One region of the Priestia sp. SB1 genome, then DNA from elsewhere that is predicted to be linked to it. Evidence: riboswitches for the same ligand, from Rfam matches in the RefSeq annotation. Region 1 holds a riboswitch; the other holds the start of a gene.

Region 1 (8,165 bases):
ACAAGAAGGAAATAAAAAAACGAAAAAGGAATAGCACCGGGTGAGGCGAGGATTTACATATAAAAGGCTCGTCTTTTTTTAACCGTTTCTACATATAGTGAACTATGAAGGGTAGAAGGGTGATGGGCATGAAAAGGTGGAAACTCACGCTGCAGGTTGCTGCTACGTATGTAGGCACCGTTGTAGGAGCCGGTTTTGCAACAGGCAAGGAAATTGTTCAATTTTTTACACAGTACGGCGAACTTGGAATGGTTGGAATTTTGGTCAGCGGCTTGTTTTTTATTTGGCTAGGTTCGAAAATGATGCTGCTTTCGCACGCAATTGGGGCTTCTTCTTATCAGCAGCTTAATACATATTTATTTGGTGATGTACTTGGAAAAGCGGTAAACGGTGTAATGATCGTCATTTTATTTGGAGTAACTTCAGTCATGCTAGCGAGTACGGGGGCAATAGGAAAAGAACAGTTCGGGCTGTGGCCTCCTGTTGGGATGATTTGTACAATTGTTTTAACTTATATATTTATCGCAAGAGGAATTAACGGTATTTTAATGGTTAATTCTCTTGTTGTGCCGATGATGCTTTCATTTGCTTTTATCATCTTTGTGCCAAATGTCAGCTATTTCTCACTGATTCAAACGAAGCCAGACTTAACGCTCGTCACACAGTGGAAGTGGGCGGTTAGTCCCTTTTTATATATTTCCCTAAATCTAGCTTTGGCTCAGGCCGTTTTAGTTCCATTAGGAAGCTCCGTGAAAGATAAGAGCGTGATCAAAAAAGGGGCCGTAATAGGAGGATGTGTACTTACGTTTATGCTTGTTTCTACTCATCTTGCCCTTTCCAATTTGCCTTATTCATTTCAACTTGATATTCCTATGAGTGCCGTTGTTAAAAATATCTCAGTGTGGGTGAATGTTTTATTTACGGTAGTTGTGTTAGGCGAGATTTTTACTACATTGATTGGAAATGTATTTGGAATCGCTAAACAGCTTCAATCATTTCTTCCCCTGAATGACAAACAAGCTTTTGCGTTTATTATCTTGGCATGCTTTATTATCGGGCAATTTGGATATGCTCAGCTTCTTGAGTTTTTGTATCCGATATTTGGCTATATTGGACTAGCTTTTGTATGGATGCTATGTATTAAAAAAGAAAAAATAAGCTAAAAGATAGATTTTAAAGAACAGATGTGAAAAAACGAAGTTAAATGATGTGACAAGTCGATTTTACTTTGCTATAATGTAAAACAAATAAGACTCTAGCAGTCGAATATATTATCCTTCGGGGTCGGGTGTAAGTCCCAACCGGCGGTGATAAAGCATATGCTTTTAAGCCCGTGACCCGTTTTCATACGATGTATGTTAGCGGTGGATCTAGTTAAAATCTAGAGCCGACAGTAAAAGTCTGGATGGGAGAAGGATCAGGAAGCACAGTTGTTTTTTTGTGTTGTATTAATAAGGGACAGGTTTGCCTTTTTTAAAGCTACCCTTGTTTTTGTACACAAAACATAACTGTTTATTTCGTATACAATTAGCGGAATTTTGCATAGATAAAACTGATTCAGCTCAGCCGACCCCTTGGACATTTGTTCAAGGGGCTTTTTTATTTTCAGTGGTTGGGGGAAAGATAAATATGAAAAAAAAGCAGCTGCTATTTCAAAACGGCATAAGAAGTTGGAATAGCGCCAAAGCAGGTGAAGAAAATGTTCACAGGTATTATTGAAGAAATTGGAAAAATAAAACGGATTCAAAAGGCTACAGAAGCAATTGTTCTTACGATTGATGCGAAGACCGTGTTAGAAGATGTGAACTTAGGGGACAGTATTTCAGTTAACGGCGTTTGTTTAACCGTAACGGCTTACTCTCAAAATGAATTTACGGTCGACGTCATGCCGGAGACGATTAAAGCAAGTACCCTGCAGCTTCTAACCGTTGGATCACGTGTTAACTTAGAACGGGCGATGGCTGCAAATGGCCGGTTTGGAGGGCATTTCGTCAGCGGACACGTTGATGGAATTGGAACCATTGTAAGCAAAACACGTAAAGGAAATGCCTTTTATTATGAAATTCAAGTGGATCCTGAACTTCGTGAATTTATGATGTTAAAAGGATCTGTTTCTGTAGACGGAACAAGTCTTACTATTTTTGATGTCAGCAACCAATCATTTACTATTTCTCTTATTCCTCATACGGTACTTCACACAGTCGTGGGAGACAAACAGCGAGGAGACAAGGTGAATATTGAATGCGATATGTTAGCTAAATATATGCATCAGATGATGGCTAACAAGTCAACTCCTGGCGCCTCGAATCGTTCAGGTAATATGAAGGATTTATTGCAGCAGCATGGTTTTACAAATTAACAGTGAGGTGAAAGAGATGTTTCATAAAGTAGAAGAAGCCATTGAAGAGTTGAAAAAGGGAAAAGTGGTTATTGTATGCGATGATGAAGATCGAGAAAATGAAGGAGATTTTATTGCATTAGCTGAAAAAACGACGCCTGAGGTTATTAACTTTATGGCTACTCATGGAAGAGGATTAATTTGTACACCTGTTAATGAAGAAATTGCGCATAAATTGAATCTTCACCCGATGGTAGCGAACAATACGGATGTCCATGGAACAGCATTTACAGTAAGTATTGATCATATTTCAAGTACAACAGGTATCAGTGCATACGAACGTTCTGCTACCGTTATGGCTCTTGTAAATGAAGCAACGGTAGCAAGTGATTTCCAACGACCAGGACACATTTTTCCGTTGATTGCAAAAGACGGGGGCGTTCTGCAGCGTGCGGGTCATACAGAGGCCGCTGTTGATTTAGCCGTGTTAGCAGGAGGAAAGCCTGCGGGTGTTATTTGTGAAATCATGAATGAAGATGGAACAATGGCACGCGTACCGGATTTAACAAAGATTGCAGAGCAATTTGATTTAAAAATGATTACAATAAAAGATTTGATTGCCTACCGCCGCAAACATGACCAGCTGATTAGCCGTGAAGTAGAAGTAAGCTTACCTACGGCATTTGGTGATTTTAAGGCTGTAGGATATACAAACAAACTTGATAATAAAGAACATGTGGCTCTTATCAAGGGTGATATCGATCATAATAGCCCCGTTCTCGTGCGTGTTCACTCCGAGTGCTTGACTGGAGATGTGTTTGGCTCTGAGCGCTGTGACTGCGGTCCTCAGCTTCACGCGGCTCTTACGCAAATTGAAGAAGAAGAACGCGGCATTCTGCTGTATATGCGTCAAGAGGGCAGAGGTATTGGCTTATTAAATAAGCTAAGAGCATATAAGCTGCAGGAAGAAGGATACGATACCGTAGAAGCGAATGAAAAACTCGGGTTTGCTGCGGATTTACGAGAGTATGGAATCGGTGCTCAAATCTTAAAGGACCTTGGAGTCAAACAAATGAAGCTTTTAACGAACAATCCTCGCAAAATTACTGGGCTAAAAGGCTACGACCTTGAAGTGGTAGAGAGAGTGCCTCTTCAAATGCCGGCAGTGGATGCCAATAAAAAATACTTAGATACCAAAGCTAAAAAACTAGGTCATTTATTACATTTATAAGTTTACACTTTTTTTCGTTTTAACAAATGAAGCTAATTCATGAAAAGAAATGTAAATAACTATATATTACTACTAGCAGGAGGAACAAGAGATGAATCATTTATATGAAGGAAATTTAGTTGGCACAGGATTAAAAATCGGAATCGTGGTAGGGCGTTTTAATGAATTTATTACAGGGCGTTTACTTAGTGGAGCAGAAGATGCGCTTAAACGTCACGGCGTAGCTGATGAAGATGTAGACGTGGCTTGGGTACCGGGCGCTTATGAAATTCCATTAATCGCTAAAAAATTAGCTGAATCTAAAAAATATGACGCGGTTATTACTCTAGGAACGGTTATTCGAGGAGCTACTCCCCACTTTGATTTTGTATGTAATGAAGTAGCAAAAGGCGTTGCATCTCAAAGCTTACAAACAGGCGTACCAATTATCTTTGGTGTATTAACAACTGAAACAATTGAGCAAGCAATTGAACGTGCAGGAACAAAAGCAGGAAACAAAGGATGGGAAGCTGCAGCATCAGCTATCGAAATGGCTAACCTTTCAAAAATGATTGAAGGATAATAGAGGACGTTCCAGTTTTTGTGAGTTAAAAGAGGCTGAAACAAAAATATGGTAGTTGAAAGAAGATCCGAACGATGAATCGTTCGGATTTTTTCATGGTTAGGGTTACATTACAACGTAGGTTTCCTGTATGTAGGCTTCTAACTGTTGAGTGGAGAGCAGGGCGAAGGCTCCTGTAGGGAAAGCGCAGCCTTGCAGGGAAATCACCTGCAGTGCAGCAAGCGATCCATACTATCTCATGTATCCGATTTGTTCGCCTTTAGATTGGATTGATGTAGTATGTCTCAATCTCTTTTGAATAGCAGCTAGCTATGTATAATTTAGCTAAAACGTCTTACTCTAAGTAATAATTAGGTCGTAAAAGGGAGACGTCTATGCCTCATTATACTGCTTTTTTTGCATTGATTATTATCAGCACAGCCGTTTTGCTTACAGTATTCATACGTAAAAAAGATAAAAAGCTAGTCGTTTTGCTTTTTTTTATCATTGGAATGGCTTATGTACTAGAGTATGTTGTATTTGTGTTGTTTGAAAGTTACGAGTACGATCCTGATTTTATGACCAATGAATATTTTGATAATTTGTTTGGGTCCTTAACTTCTCAAACGTTTGCTTTTCCAATCATGGCTATGGTGGTAGCTGCTTATCAATTGAAATTTCGCTATATTTTAATCATTTCGGCTATGTTTATGGGGATTGAAGAATTATTTTTACACTGGGATATTTATACACATCACTGGTGGAAAACAATTTATACAGGCGTTTTAATGACTATAGGCTTTAGTATTTCAAAGATTTGGTATGTATGGCTAACAGAACGGTATATGACATTTGTGCATTACGCTACATTTTTTCTGGGAATGCTCGCCATTACTTCTACTATTATGTTTCTGCTGTTAGCATACTTTCATAATAATTGGTTTTATACGGGATGGTTTGCGTCGGTTACTCATGATTCCGTAAATGCAACGATGATTTATGTTTGTATTGTTACGATTCTCCTCGTTTGGAGTGTAGTCAAAGAATTTTTTATTGGAGCTGGGATCATTATAGCGGGGCTGCGTATAGTAGATATTTTACTAATTCACTATGGGATTTTACTGGTATCTATTACCACTTCACTTGTTCTTTTTACGCTTTTACAAGCGGGGATATTCATTCTGAGCGTTATGCTTCAACATTTTATTATGAAAAATTGTTATGGGACGAGTAAAAAAGACGTTGCGTTTCCAGCGAAGAACTACTAAGATAATACGTAACTCAAATAGTTTAGTTCAATAATATTTGAAACAAAGAAAAATGAATTGACGGTTATGCGTATTATTTGTAAGATAGGAAAGCAAATAATAGAAAGCCGAAACAGGGGAGTGAAGGATTCGTGAAAGAGTCCTTTTTTGTAGAAAAGGTACTTAATAATAATGTATTAATTGCTAAACACCTTACCTATGATGAAGTTGTGCTAATTGGGAAAGGAATAGGGTTCAACAAGAAAAAAGGCGATGAAATCGATGCAAAAGCCGTGGAAAAAATGTTTTTGTTAAAGAGTGAAGAAGAGCAAGAACAGTACAAGCAGCTTTTAGCTCAGGTGGATGAAGATGTAATTGAAATGATGAATGATATTGTAACGCATATTCAAAAACGCGTTAATATCCCTTTGAATGAGCATATACACATTTCATTGACAGATCATATCGCCTTTGCGATAAAACGTTTTCAGCAGGGGATGGGTCTTAAAAATCCATTTTTACTTGAAACAAAAGCCTTATATCCAGAGGAATATACGATCGCATCTGAAGTGGTAGAGATCATTAGTCGTAAAATAGGCGTGCAGCTTCCGGTAGGAGAGATTGGTTTTATCGCGCTTCATATCCATAGTGCGCTGACTGAAAAAAACCTGTTAGAAGTGAATCAAGACTCGCAGCTTATTCAAACGATCATTAATGTGATTGAAGAATCGCTTCATCTGCAGGTAGACAAAGAATCTGTACACTATATGAGATTGATTCGTCATTTGCATTTTGCCATTGATCGAGTAAAAACAGGGGAAAAAATAGAAGAGCCAAAAAAAATTGCTTTGCTATTGAAAGAAGAATATCCTCTGTGTTACAATGTGTCTTGGAAAGTGATAAAAGTAATGCAGCAAGCGTTACATTTACCTGTGTATGAAGCAGAAGCAGTTTACTTAACGATGCATCTGCAGCGACTTATAACAAAAACGGATTTATAAAATCATTTCAATACGTGTTACTGATACGATCAGGCATGAGTGAGAAATGAAGCGATGTGTAATTGGATGAGTGTATCCATTTATCGTTTCTTTTTCCTCATGCCTTTTTTTGTTATAAGAAAGCGCAATCATTTAAAACTTAGGCTTCAGGACACCAGGAGATGTAATAAGTTTTCTAGTTAAAGAAAGCGTTTTATGAAAGCGCGTTAATGATTCACGTATCAAATAAATAGCTTGTTGCACACTAAGTATATAAAAGGGGGTAAACGCCATGTTCAAAAAGCTTTTTGGCGTCTTACAAAAAGTTGGTAAAGCACTTATGCTACCGGTTGCGATTTTACCGGCAGCAGGTATTTTATTAGGCTTCGGTACAGCGTTTCAAAATGAAACATTATTAGACTTATTACCAGCCTTAAATGCAGATTGGTTCCAGCTCATTGCTCACGTAATGGCTAATGCCGGCGACATTATTTTTGGTAATTTACCGCTATTGTTTGCCGTTGGGGTAGCCGTTGGATTAGCTGGCGGTGATGGAGTAGCAGGAATTGCGGCCATTGTTGGTTATTTAATTATGAACGTAACAATGGGTACAGTAAAAGGGTTAGATACATTAGACGCAGTAGAATTTAGCAAGTTATTGAAGGAAAGCCCAGCATATGCAAGTGTACTAGGTATTCATACACTGCAAACGGGAGTATTCGGTGGTATTATCATCGGGGTACTTGCAGCTTCAATGTATAATCGATTCTTTAATATTGATTTACCAGCATATTTAGGTTTCTTTGCTGGAAAACGTTTTGTTCCAATTGTAACTGGAGTTTCAGCTATTATCGTAGGGTTAATTATGGTAGTAGTATGGCCAGTAATTCAAAGTGGTTTGAACACTTTCTCAACAAATATGATTGATTCAAACTTAACCTTATCAGCATTTATCTTTGGGTTAATTGAACGTTCATTAATTCCATTTGGGCTACATCATATTTTCTATTCACCTTTCTGGTTTGAATTTGGGCAATATGTAGATAAAGCAGGTAATGTGGTTCACGGGGATCAACGTATTTTCTTTGCACAATTAAAAGATGGCGTGCCTTTAACAGCAGGAACATTCCAAGTTGGTAAATTCCCGTTCATGATGTTCGGATTACCAGCAGCAGCTCTTGCAATTTATCACGAAGCTCGTCCTGAAAACAAAAAATATGTAGCTGGTATCATGGGTTCAGCTGCTTTAACATCTTTCTTAACGGGTATTACAGAGCCGCTTGAGTTCTCATTCTTATTCGTAGCGCCAATCCTATTTGCAATCCACGCAGTATTTGCTGGTTTGTCGTTTATGGTTATGCAATTATTAAATGTTAAAATCGGTATGACGTTCTCTGGGGGAGTCATTGACTACATTCTATTCGGGGTTCTACAAAACCGTACAGCATGGTGGCTAGTTATTCCAGTAGGTTTAGTTCTAGCAGTTATCTACTACTTCGGTTTCCGCTTTGCAATCCGTAAATTTAACTTAAAAACACCGGGACGCGAAGATAAAGAAGAAGGTGCAGATGATGAGAAAGTAGAAGCAGCAGAGCTTCCAACAAATGTTTTAGCTGCACTTGGCGGTAGAGAAAATATTACACATTTAGATGCTTGTATTACGCGTTTACGTGTTTCAGTAGATGATGTGGGTCACGTTGATAAAGACCGCTTGAAAAAACTTGGAGCAGCTGGTGTTCTTGAAGTTGGTAACAATATTCAAGCTATTTTCGGTCCGAAATCTGACACGTTAAAAGGTCAAATTCAAGACATTATGAATGGCAAAACG
Region 2 (8,165 bases), on a different contig from region 1:
CACTGAGAAATACAGTGCGCCTCGTCCACAACGAAAAGGCCTACCTTTGCCTGTTTTAATGCTTCTACCACAACAGCATTTTGCAAAATTTCAGGAGATACATAAATAAAACGATAAAAAGCTAAATCTTTTAGCGCCCGTCTTTTTTCTTCTTGTTGTAGGAAACTATTTAAGGCAATAACTCTCTTTTCTCCACTTGCCTTTAGTTGTTGAACTTGATCTTCCATCAGTGAAATTAAAGGAGATACAATCAGCACCGGTCGGTTCAACACATAAGCGGGGAGCTGATAGCACAATGATTTCCCTGTTCCTGTAGGAAGAACCGCTAACACATTATGACCTGTTAAAATATCTTGAATAATCTCTTTTTGTCCTAGTCGAAATTGGCTATAGCCAAATTGTTTCTGTAGAAGTTGTTCTATCTTCACATCAAACACCACTTTTTTTAGTATCAGGTAAAATGTTTTGCTAATACGAGACGAATCTGAAAATAGGTAACGTCGTCTTTTACTTCTTCCTTTATCGCCTTTAATTTATTTGTACGCAAACTTTCAAAAGCCGAGATAATTTCTTCCTGCTGCTTAGGCGATACGTATGCATCGATTGAAAAAGATGGAACAAACAGAGCTAATTCTGCAATATGATCTTCAATTGTACTTTCTTTTAAACGCCTTATATAAGCAATTTCTTCAAGCGCCTTTCCTTTTTGAAGCCAGCTATACGTTTTTAACGTCGAGCTTGTCAAAGGCAATTCTAAATATAGATCATGCAAAAAAGAAGAAAGTACATGAAAGCTTTCATTATTTTGACTCACTTTTTCAATGATATGATGAATAACCCCTAAAAGTTGAATATGCACATAATGCTCATCGAGTTCATATTGATATGCTAACTGATTTTTTGTAAAGCCTACTCTTTCGTATCCAGTCAGTTGCAAAACAAAAAGAGACGCATCCCGTTCCGTACAATCTTTCAAGCACGTTCGGAGCTCTTTGAATAGCTCGGCGGCTAACTCTTGACGCGTTTGCTTTTGAGACATAATATACGTTTTGACCCATTGAATGACCTCAGGATTTTTGGAGATGGGTAAAAACCCTTTTTGAAAATACTGTAGGTTGGATAAGGTCTGAATGAACAAAGTGATTCTTGCTAAAAATAACTGAGTACTGCTTGCGAATTTCCATCCGTCTAAAGCTGGATGAAAGGGCCGAGCCGTCAGTTCATCTTCAAGGCGTGTTCGTCCCTTATCTGTCATCACATACTTTTGATTTTCAGTTTCTTCGATATACTGCTGTTCTTTTAAATATGCAACGCAGGTTTCAAAAGACCGTTTATCTAAGTAAAGAAATGACTGAAAAAGAAAAGAGATTCCAAAAATTTTTCCGTCTTGAATTGTTTGCGCTGACTTTTTACCTGTTAATAAATGATAAATACCATAGGCGGTTCGCTCACCTTTTAACTGTTTTATACAAAATAAAATGCTAACTTGAATATAATTCAAAGGTGTCAACTTCCTTTCTCATTCATTGTACCAAAAGTGACCAATAGCATGTGAGATAAAGGCTTTTTAGCTCTTTCCTTTATGTATCAAAACGTTTGGATAAGTGAAGAAACCTTGATTTGATAAGCATTCTCAGTGACTTTTCTATTGAAAAGTTTTATAAATCATTTTACAATGAATAAGGAGAAATTTCACTCTTGATTCGCGAAGAGATTATATAATAAGAAATTTTCGAACACTTTACAGGAGGTCTTGTTATGCCAAAATATACAATTGTTGATAAAGATACTTGCATCGCATGCGGCGCTTGCGGAGCAGCAGCACCAGACATTTATGATTATGATGATGAAGGTATTGCATTCGTAACATTAGATGATAACCAAGGTGTAGTAGAAATTCCAGAAGATCTAGAAGATGATATGATGGATGCAATGGAAGGCTGCCCTACGGATTCAATTCGCGTAGCGGATGAAAAATTCGAAGGCGATGCTAATAAATTCGAATAAGTATTGAACAAACCTGTAGTATAGTACATGCTGCAGGTTTTTTTATATATAAAAATCGCTCTCCCCGGGAGAGCGATTGAATTAAACAGCAACGCGGCGCGTGATCCATTGCTTCATTTTTGAAAACAATAAGACAAAAATAACCCCTGTTGCTGCTCCTTTTATTAAGTTAAACGGCAAAATACCTGCAACGATATATTGACGCGCTTGTTCACTAGACATTTCTGGCGATTGTAAGAAGATTGTATACGCTGGTAAAAAGACATAATAATTTAAGACAGCCATGAGTACCGTCATTACAACCGTACCCGTAACCAAACCTATCGTTACGCCTTTAGCTGTTTTAAATCGACGGAACATATATGATACAGGAAGAACGAACAGTAAACCAGCTACAAAGTTCGCCACTTGACCAACCGGAACCCCTGTAGCACTTCCTTGAATTAAATAATTCAATAAATTTTTTATTCCTTCTACTATAACAGCAGCCATAGGTCCAAATACAAGTGCTGCTACGAGTGCAGGAATTTCGCTAAAATCAATTGTTAAAAACGGAGGTAATCCAGGAATCGGAAAATTAATCATCATTAAAATGTAAGCAATACTGCTTAACATTCCTAGTATAACCAGCTTTTGAGTTTTCTTACTTTGTTGCATCTTGCCTCTCTCCTTCTTTGTGATCCACTCTTCAAAGAAGAAAGGTTCAACTTCATATCCCCACGCAAAAACCTCCCAACAAATGATTCGTTGAGAGGAGACATGGCAGGCATATTTAATAAACGTTCATCACATTAGGTTTTGAACGCTGAACCTCCACCTTCTCCCATCCAGACTGTACTGTCGGCTTTGGAATTTCACCAAATCTGCTCGTATGTATTACATATAAGCTCGCGGGCTCAAAACAATTTGTTTTTTTACCGCCGGTCGGGAATTTCACCCTGCCCCGAAGATAGACCAATATTTAATTATGAATTTATTATATGTTATCTCGAATTAAAAGTAAATAAAGAAGTTTTTTTAATTCCTATTAAATTGATGTCTTTTATAAACTTCATTACTGTTTTATATGTAAAATAAGGAAATAAGTGCATAACCAACAACATTATGACATATTTATAGTTTCAATTTTACGTTTACAATTGTGTATTTGATAACTAATTGTAAAGTTTAAAAAATATAATTGACAGAATTTTTTTAACATGGTAAATTATCAAATATTTGATGATAGTAAAATCCAAGGGAGATGTTCACGTCATGTATAACGTATTAGTAGCTGATTCAATTAGCAATGAAGGTCTTGCTCCACTACTTGAAGCTCCTCATGTGAATCTTACGCGAAAAAAAGTTGAAGAAGTTGAGAATGATTTGCATACGTACGATGCGCTTTTAGTACGGAGTGCTACGACGGTTACAGAGGATTTGCTGGCAAAAATGCCGAATTTAAAAATTGTTGCTCGCGCTGGAGTAGGTGTCGATAATATTGATATTGAAGCCTCAACCAAACGAGGGGTTGTCGTTATTAACGCGCCGAACGGAAATACCATTTCAACGGCGGAACATACATTTGCTATGATGGCTAGCTTGTTTCGGCATATCCCCCAAGGAAATGCTTCAGTCAAAGCGCGCGAATGGAACCGCTCAGCATTTGTTGGAACAGAGCTTAATCGCAAACACCTGGGCATTATCGGATTTGGACGAATTGGCTCAGAGCTTGCTAAACGCGCAAAAGCCTTCAATATGAGCGTTCACGTTTACGATCCTTTTTTAACCTCTTCCCGAGCTGAAAAGCTAGGCGTAGAACTATTATCCCTGGATGAATTACTAGCAGCAGCGGATGTAATTACCGTACACACTCCGCTTACGAAAGAAACCAAGGGATTGCTCAATCATGAAACATTAGCCAAAACAAAGAAGGGTGTATTTTTATTAAACTGCGCACGCGGCGGGATCATTGATGAAAAAGCCTTAGTTCATTATTTAGAAATTGACCATGTTCAAGGTGCAGCTATTGACGTATTTGAAGTTGAACCGCCGATTGATAACCCTTTGTTACATTTTGATCAAGTTATTACAACTCCCCATTTAGGAGCTTCTACAAAAGAAGCCCAGCTTAACGTTGCTGAAGACGTGGCACATGACGTTCTGCATTTTCTAGAAGGTAATCCTGTAAGTTCATCCATTAATTTACCAACGCTTTCTAAAGAAGTTTTTGAAAAAATTCAGCCGTTTACGAGCCTTACTAAACAAATGGGAGCTATTTTATCTCAATGCATGCGAGAACCCGTTCAGCATATCTCGATCTCCTACGGAGGTACAGTGACGGATTTAGAAACCACTTATATTACACGGAGCTTGTTATCAGGCTTTTTAACCCATCGTATTGACTCACCTGTTAACGAAGTCAATGCTTCTATGATTGCCAAAGAACGAGGAATTACATTTGGTGAAAAAACATCGGAAGATACGCAAGGATATTCTAATATAATTGACGTTACAGTAACAGGCGAACAGCGTACATTTACGATTACGGGCACTTATATAGCAGGATATGGACCTCGAATTGTTAATATTGATTCGTTTGATATTGATTTTTATCCAGAAGGACATCTTCTTTATATCCGTCACAGTGATCAGCCCGGAGTTATTGGAAATGTAGGGAAAGTACTTGGAGATTTACGTATTAACATTGCTACCATGCAAGTGGGCCGTAAGCAAAAAGGCGGAGAAGCCATTATGATGCTCACGTTTGATAAACTTTTAGATGATTCTGTCATCACTTCATTAAAACAAACAAGCGAAATTGTGACCATACAGCGCATTGAGTTGTGACATTGAAAAAAGAGCCTTAGCGGCTCTTTTTTTATGGACTTATTTTTAACACTTGTCCTGCATTTAAAGCGGTGTTCTCTAAATGATTCCACTTTCTTAGCTGCTCCACATCGACTTCATATTTGGCCGCAAGTTCAGATAATGTATCTCCTTGATGGATAAGAATACAGTTATCAGAAGCCTGATGTAACTGCTGAAAAACCGTGGCAGCTAAATCGTTTTTTACGTATGCCGATAGTTTTTGCTTGTCCAATTTGGCGAGTGGGTTTACCGCATTGGTTTTATCCGGATTCCAACTTCCTTGATGAACTTCAAAATGCAAATGTGCACCTGAAGATCGTCCTGTATTGCCAACCCATCCAATGTTTTGACCTGGGGCTACAGAATTTCCTTCTGCAACAAGTCGTTTCTCTAGATGAGCATAGACCGTTTCGTATCCATTCGTTTGTTTGATAAAAACAACTTGCCCGTATGTATTTGAATAATAAGAGCGGCTCACCACTCCTTTTGCAACAGCATACACCTGTGTACCAACAGGTGCTGCTATATCGATTCCAAAGTGTTTGGCGTGACGAGAACCAAATATATCAGTTAAGACTCCTTCAACCGGCCACTCCCACTGCTTCTCTTCTGCCTTTACCATTTGCCCGCCCAAAAATAAAAGACCTATACACAATCCCATCACTAATACAACCAATATTCTTCTTAACACGTCAATCATGAAGAAAGAACCTCCTATGTAGATCATTGCACACAAAACATACTATATGCCAATTCCTTCTCTTTTAGACTTGTTTATAGAAAAAAATAAAGAGATGTGATTCTCCAATGAATCACATCTCTTTGCTATTCTTATTATTTCAGCCGAAGACAAACTGTTATTTAGCATGTGTTTACTTTGGCAGTTTGATAAAGAAAGTTGTTCCTTCATTTAATTCACTTTCAACCGCAATAATCCCTTGGTGTGCCTCCACGATATTTTTAGCGATCGCAAGCCCAAGACCAGTTCCTGACTTTCCTCTCGTTCTGGCTTTATCAGCTTTATAAAATCGCTCAAATACAAACGGAAGATCTTCTTTTGGAATCCCTGCTCCCGTATCTTGAACAGAAAGATGGATTTCGGATTGACTTTTATCAAGATTCAGCTTTACTTCTCCGTAGTCATCCGTATGACGAATGGCATTATCAATTAAGTTTGTCAGCACTTGTTCCATACGGTCTGAATCAATCATCGCTTCAAATTCATCTTCTATTTTTCCATTAAGAGACAGTTTAATATGTTTTTCTTTAGCTAACCCTTGAAACTTGCGCAAAACACGTTCTGTAAATTCAACCATTGCTACAGATTCTAAGTGAAGCTGCACATGTCCCGCTTCCATTCGCGCTAAATCTAAAAGTTCATTTACAAGCCGGCCCATACGGAGTGATTCATCATAAATCACCTGTGCAATTTCTTTCTTTTCTTCATCCGTACTTGCAATATCGTCAATAATAGCTTCACTATAACCTTGAAGCATAGAAATAGGTGTACGCAATTCATGAGACACGTTTGCAATAAAATCTTTTCTTGATTTATCAAGTTTACGCTCTTCAGACATATCTCGCAGTACAGCTACAGCACCGCGGATTTTCGTTTGATTATAGAGCGGTGACATTAAAATGACCCACGTTTTCCCTTGAATTTTCAACTCTGCACTTCGCTCCGTTTCAGTCTCTACTACCGTTTGAAACAAATGCACGACGTTTGCTGGAAGCTCAGGCACCTGCTGGTTGTTCACATCCTGCTCGTAATACCAAGTCTGAAGAAAATGCTCCGCTGGGGGATTGGTAATTAAAATCGATCCGTCTCTACTAAACGTAATAACACCGTCTGCCATACTGCTTAAAATACTTGAAAGCTGTTCTTTTTCCTGATTGAGCGCATTGAGATTAAACTTTAACTGCCTGCCCATTTGATTAAAAGCAATCGCTAACTCTCCAATTTCATCGTGAGTTAAAATAGGTACTTTTGTATCAAAGTTCCCTTTGGTTACTTCAAATGCCGCCTGCCTCATTTTTCTAAGAGGTGCTGTAATTCGAGTGGATAAGAAAAAAGCAAAGATAGTAGTTAAAATAATAGCAATACCTGCAGCCAATAAAATGAACTTAGTCGTATATTGAGCGGGCTCTTCAATTTCAGAAAGAGATTGATACAAATAAACGCCGCCTGTCGGTTTATTATCTTTCATTAAAGGTACACCGACAACAAACATTAAAGGCTCATCACTCGTGTCTTTCTTTGTGGTCATGTACATTTTTTCCCGTATTACTTTACCTTTTTCAACCACTTGATTTAGCTGATCGTTTTGTTTAACAATGGCCGAAATAGCTTTCTTATTTTCTTTATCAGGATGTGTGGAATGCCAATAGAAATCTTTATCCTGAACAATAACTACACTTGCTTGATCTGCAAGTTCACGAGCAATGGATAGTCCTAGCTTTTCATCCTCTGTTTCCTGCACAATGGTAGAGATTTTAGCAGCCGTTTTAGTTAAACGGTTTTCTGCGTCTACAACATGATAATTTTCAAAAAACTGAAGCAGTAAAATGGTCAAAATAAATAAAACAAGCGTAACGAGCAATAGGATAGTAAACCATAGTTTACCAACTACACTTCTCCAAAACATCAGTTATTTTCAACCTCAAATTTATACCCTACTCCCCAAACGGTTACGATCATTTTCGCCGCTTGTGACGATACGCGATTTAACTTTTCACGCAAACGCTTGACGTGCGTATCTACCGTACGAAGATCTCCAAAGAAATCATAATGCCACACTTCACGCAGCAGCTGCTCTCTGTCGTATACTTTATCTGGCGTTTTTGCAAGGTAGCACAATAATTCATATTCTTTTGGAGTTAAGTTAACTTCTTTTCCGTCTGCTGTAACGCGATGTGCATCATTATCAATCGTTAAGTGATCAAAGACAATAAGGTTTTTCACGCTCGTTTCTGGCTGAATAAACGTTGCTTGAGAAGAACGTCGAAGCAGTGCTTTTACGCGAAGAACCACTTCTCTTGGGCTAAACGGCTTAACGATGTAATCATCTGTACCTACTTCAAACCCTTGGACTCTGTTTACTTCTTCACCTTTAGCTGTAAGCATGATAATAGGAGTTGCTTTTTTCTCGCGAATTTGTTTACAGACCTCAATACCGTCTATGCCAGGCATCATTAAATCTAATACAATCAAATCATAATCTATGTGTAACGCTTTTTCGATTGCTTCATGCCCGTCGGCTGCTTCTTCAATGATGTATCCTTCTTTTTCTAAGTACATTTTTAACAAT

The links. Region 1 has a riboswitch for FMN ahead of ribE (riboflavin synthase). Riboswitches for the same ligand answer to the same signal wherever they lie in the genome.
Region 2: it holds a riboswitch for FMN, as region 1 does, so the genes downstream of both, WKH56_RS02520 (ECF transporter S component) here and ribE (riboflavin synthase) in region 1, are expected to answer to the same signal.

What each region holds. Positions count from the first base shown of each region.
Region 1 covers NZ_JBBJSS010000003.1:199,851-208,015, reverse strand. The annotation lists gene WKH56_RS11680 (YkvI family membrane protein) at 129-1,163, shown strand; FMN riboswitch at 1,271-1,421, shown strand; gene ribE (riboflavin synthase) at 1,700-2,359, shown strand; gene WKH56_RS11670 (bifunctional 3,4-dihydroxy-2-butanone-4-phosphate synthase/GTP cyclohydrolase II) at 2,376-3,569, shown strand; gene ribH (6,7-dimethyl-8-ribityllumazine synthase) at 3,661-4,131, shown strand; gene WKH56_RS11660 (hypothetical protein) at 4,506-5,378, shown strand; gene glcT (glucose PTS transporter transcription antiterminator GlcT) at 5,510-6,358, shown strand; gene ptsG (glucose-specific PTS transporter subunit IIBC) at 6,630-8,165, shown strand, end outside.
Region 2 covers NZ_JBBJSS010000001.1:493,218-501,382, forward strand. The annotation lists gene WKH56_RS02505 (RecQ family ATP-dependent DNA helicase) at 1-428, opposite strand, end outside; gene WKH56_RS02510 (YpbB family protein) at 452-1,501, opposite strand; gene WKH56_RS02515 (ferredoxin) at 1,759-2,007, shown strand; gene WKH56_RS02520 (ECF transporter S component) at 2,089-2,664, opposite strand; FMN riboswitch at 2,819-2,962, opposite strand; gene serA (phosphoglycerate dehydrogenase) at 3,262-4,836, shown strand; gene WKH56_RS02530 (peptidoglycan DD-metalloendopeptidase family protein) at 4,868-5,557, opposite strand; gene WKH56_RS02535 (ATP-binding protein) at 5,730-7,502, opposite strand; gene WKH56_RS02540 (response regulator transcription factor) at 7,502-8,165, opposite strand, start outside.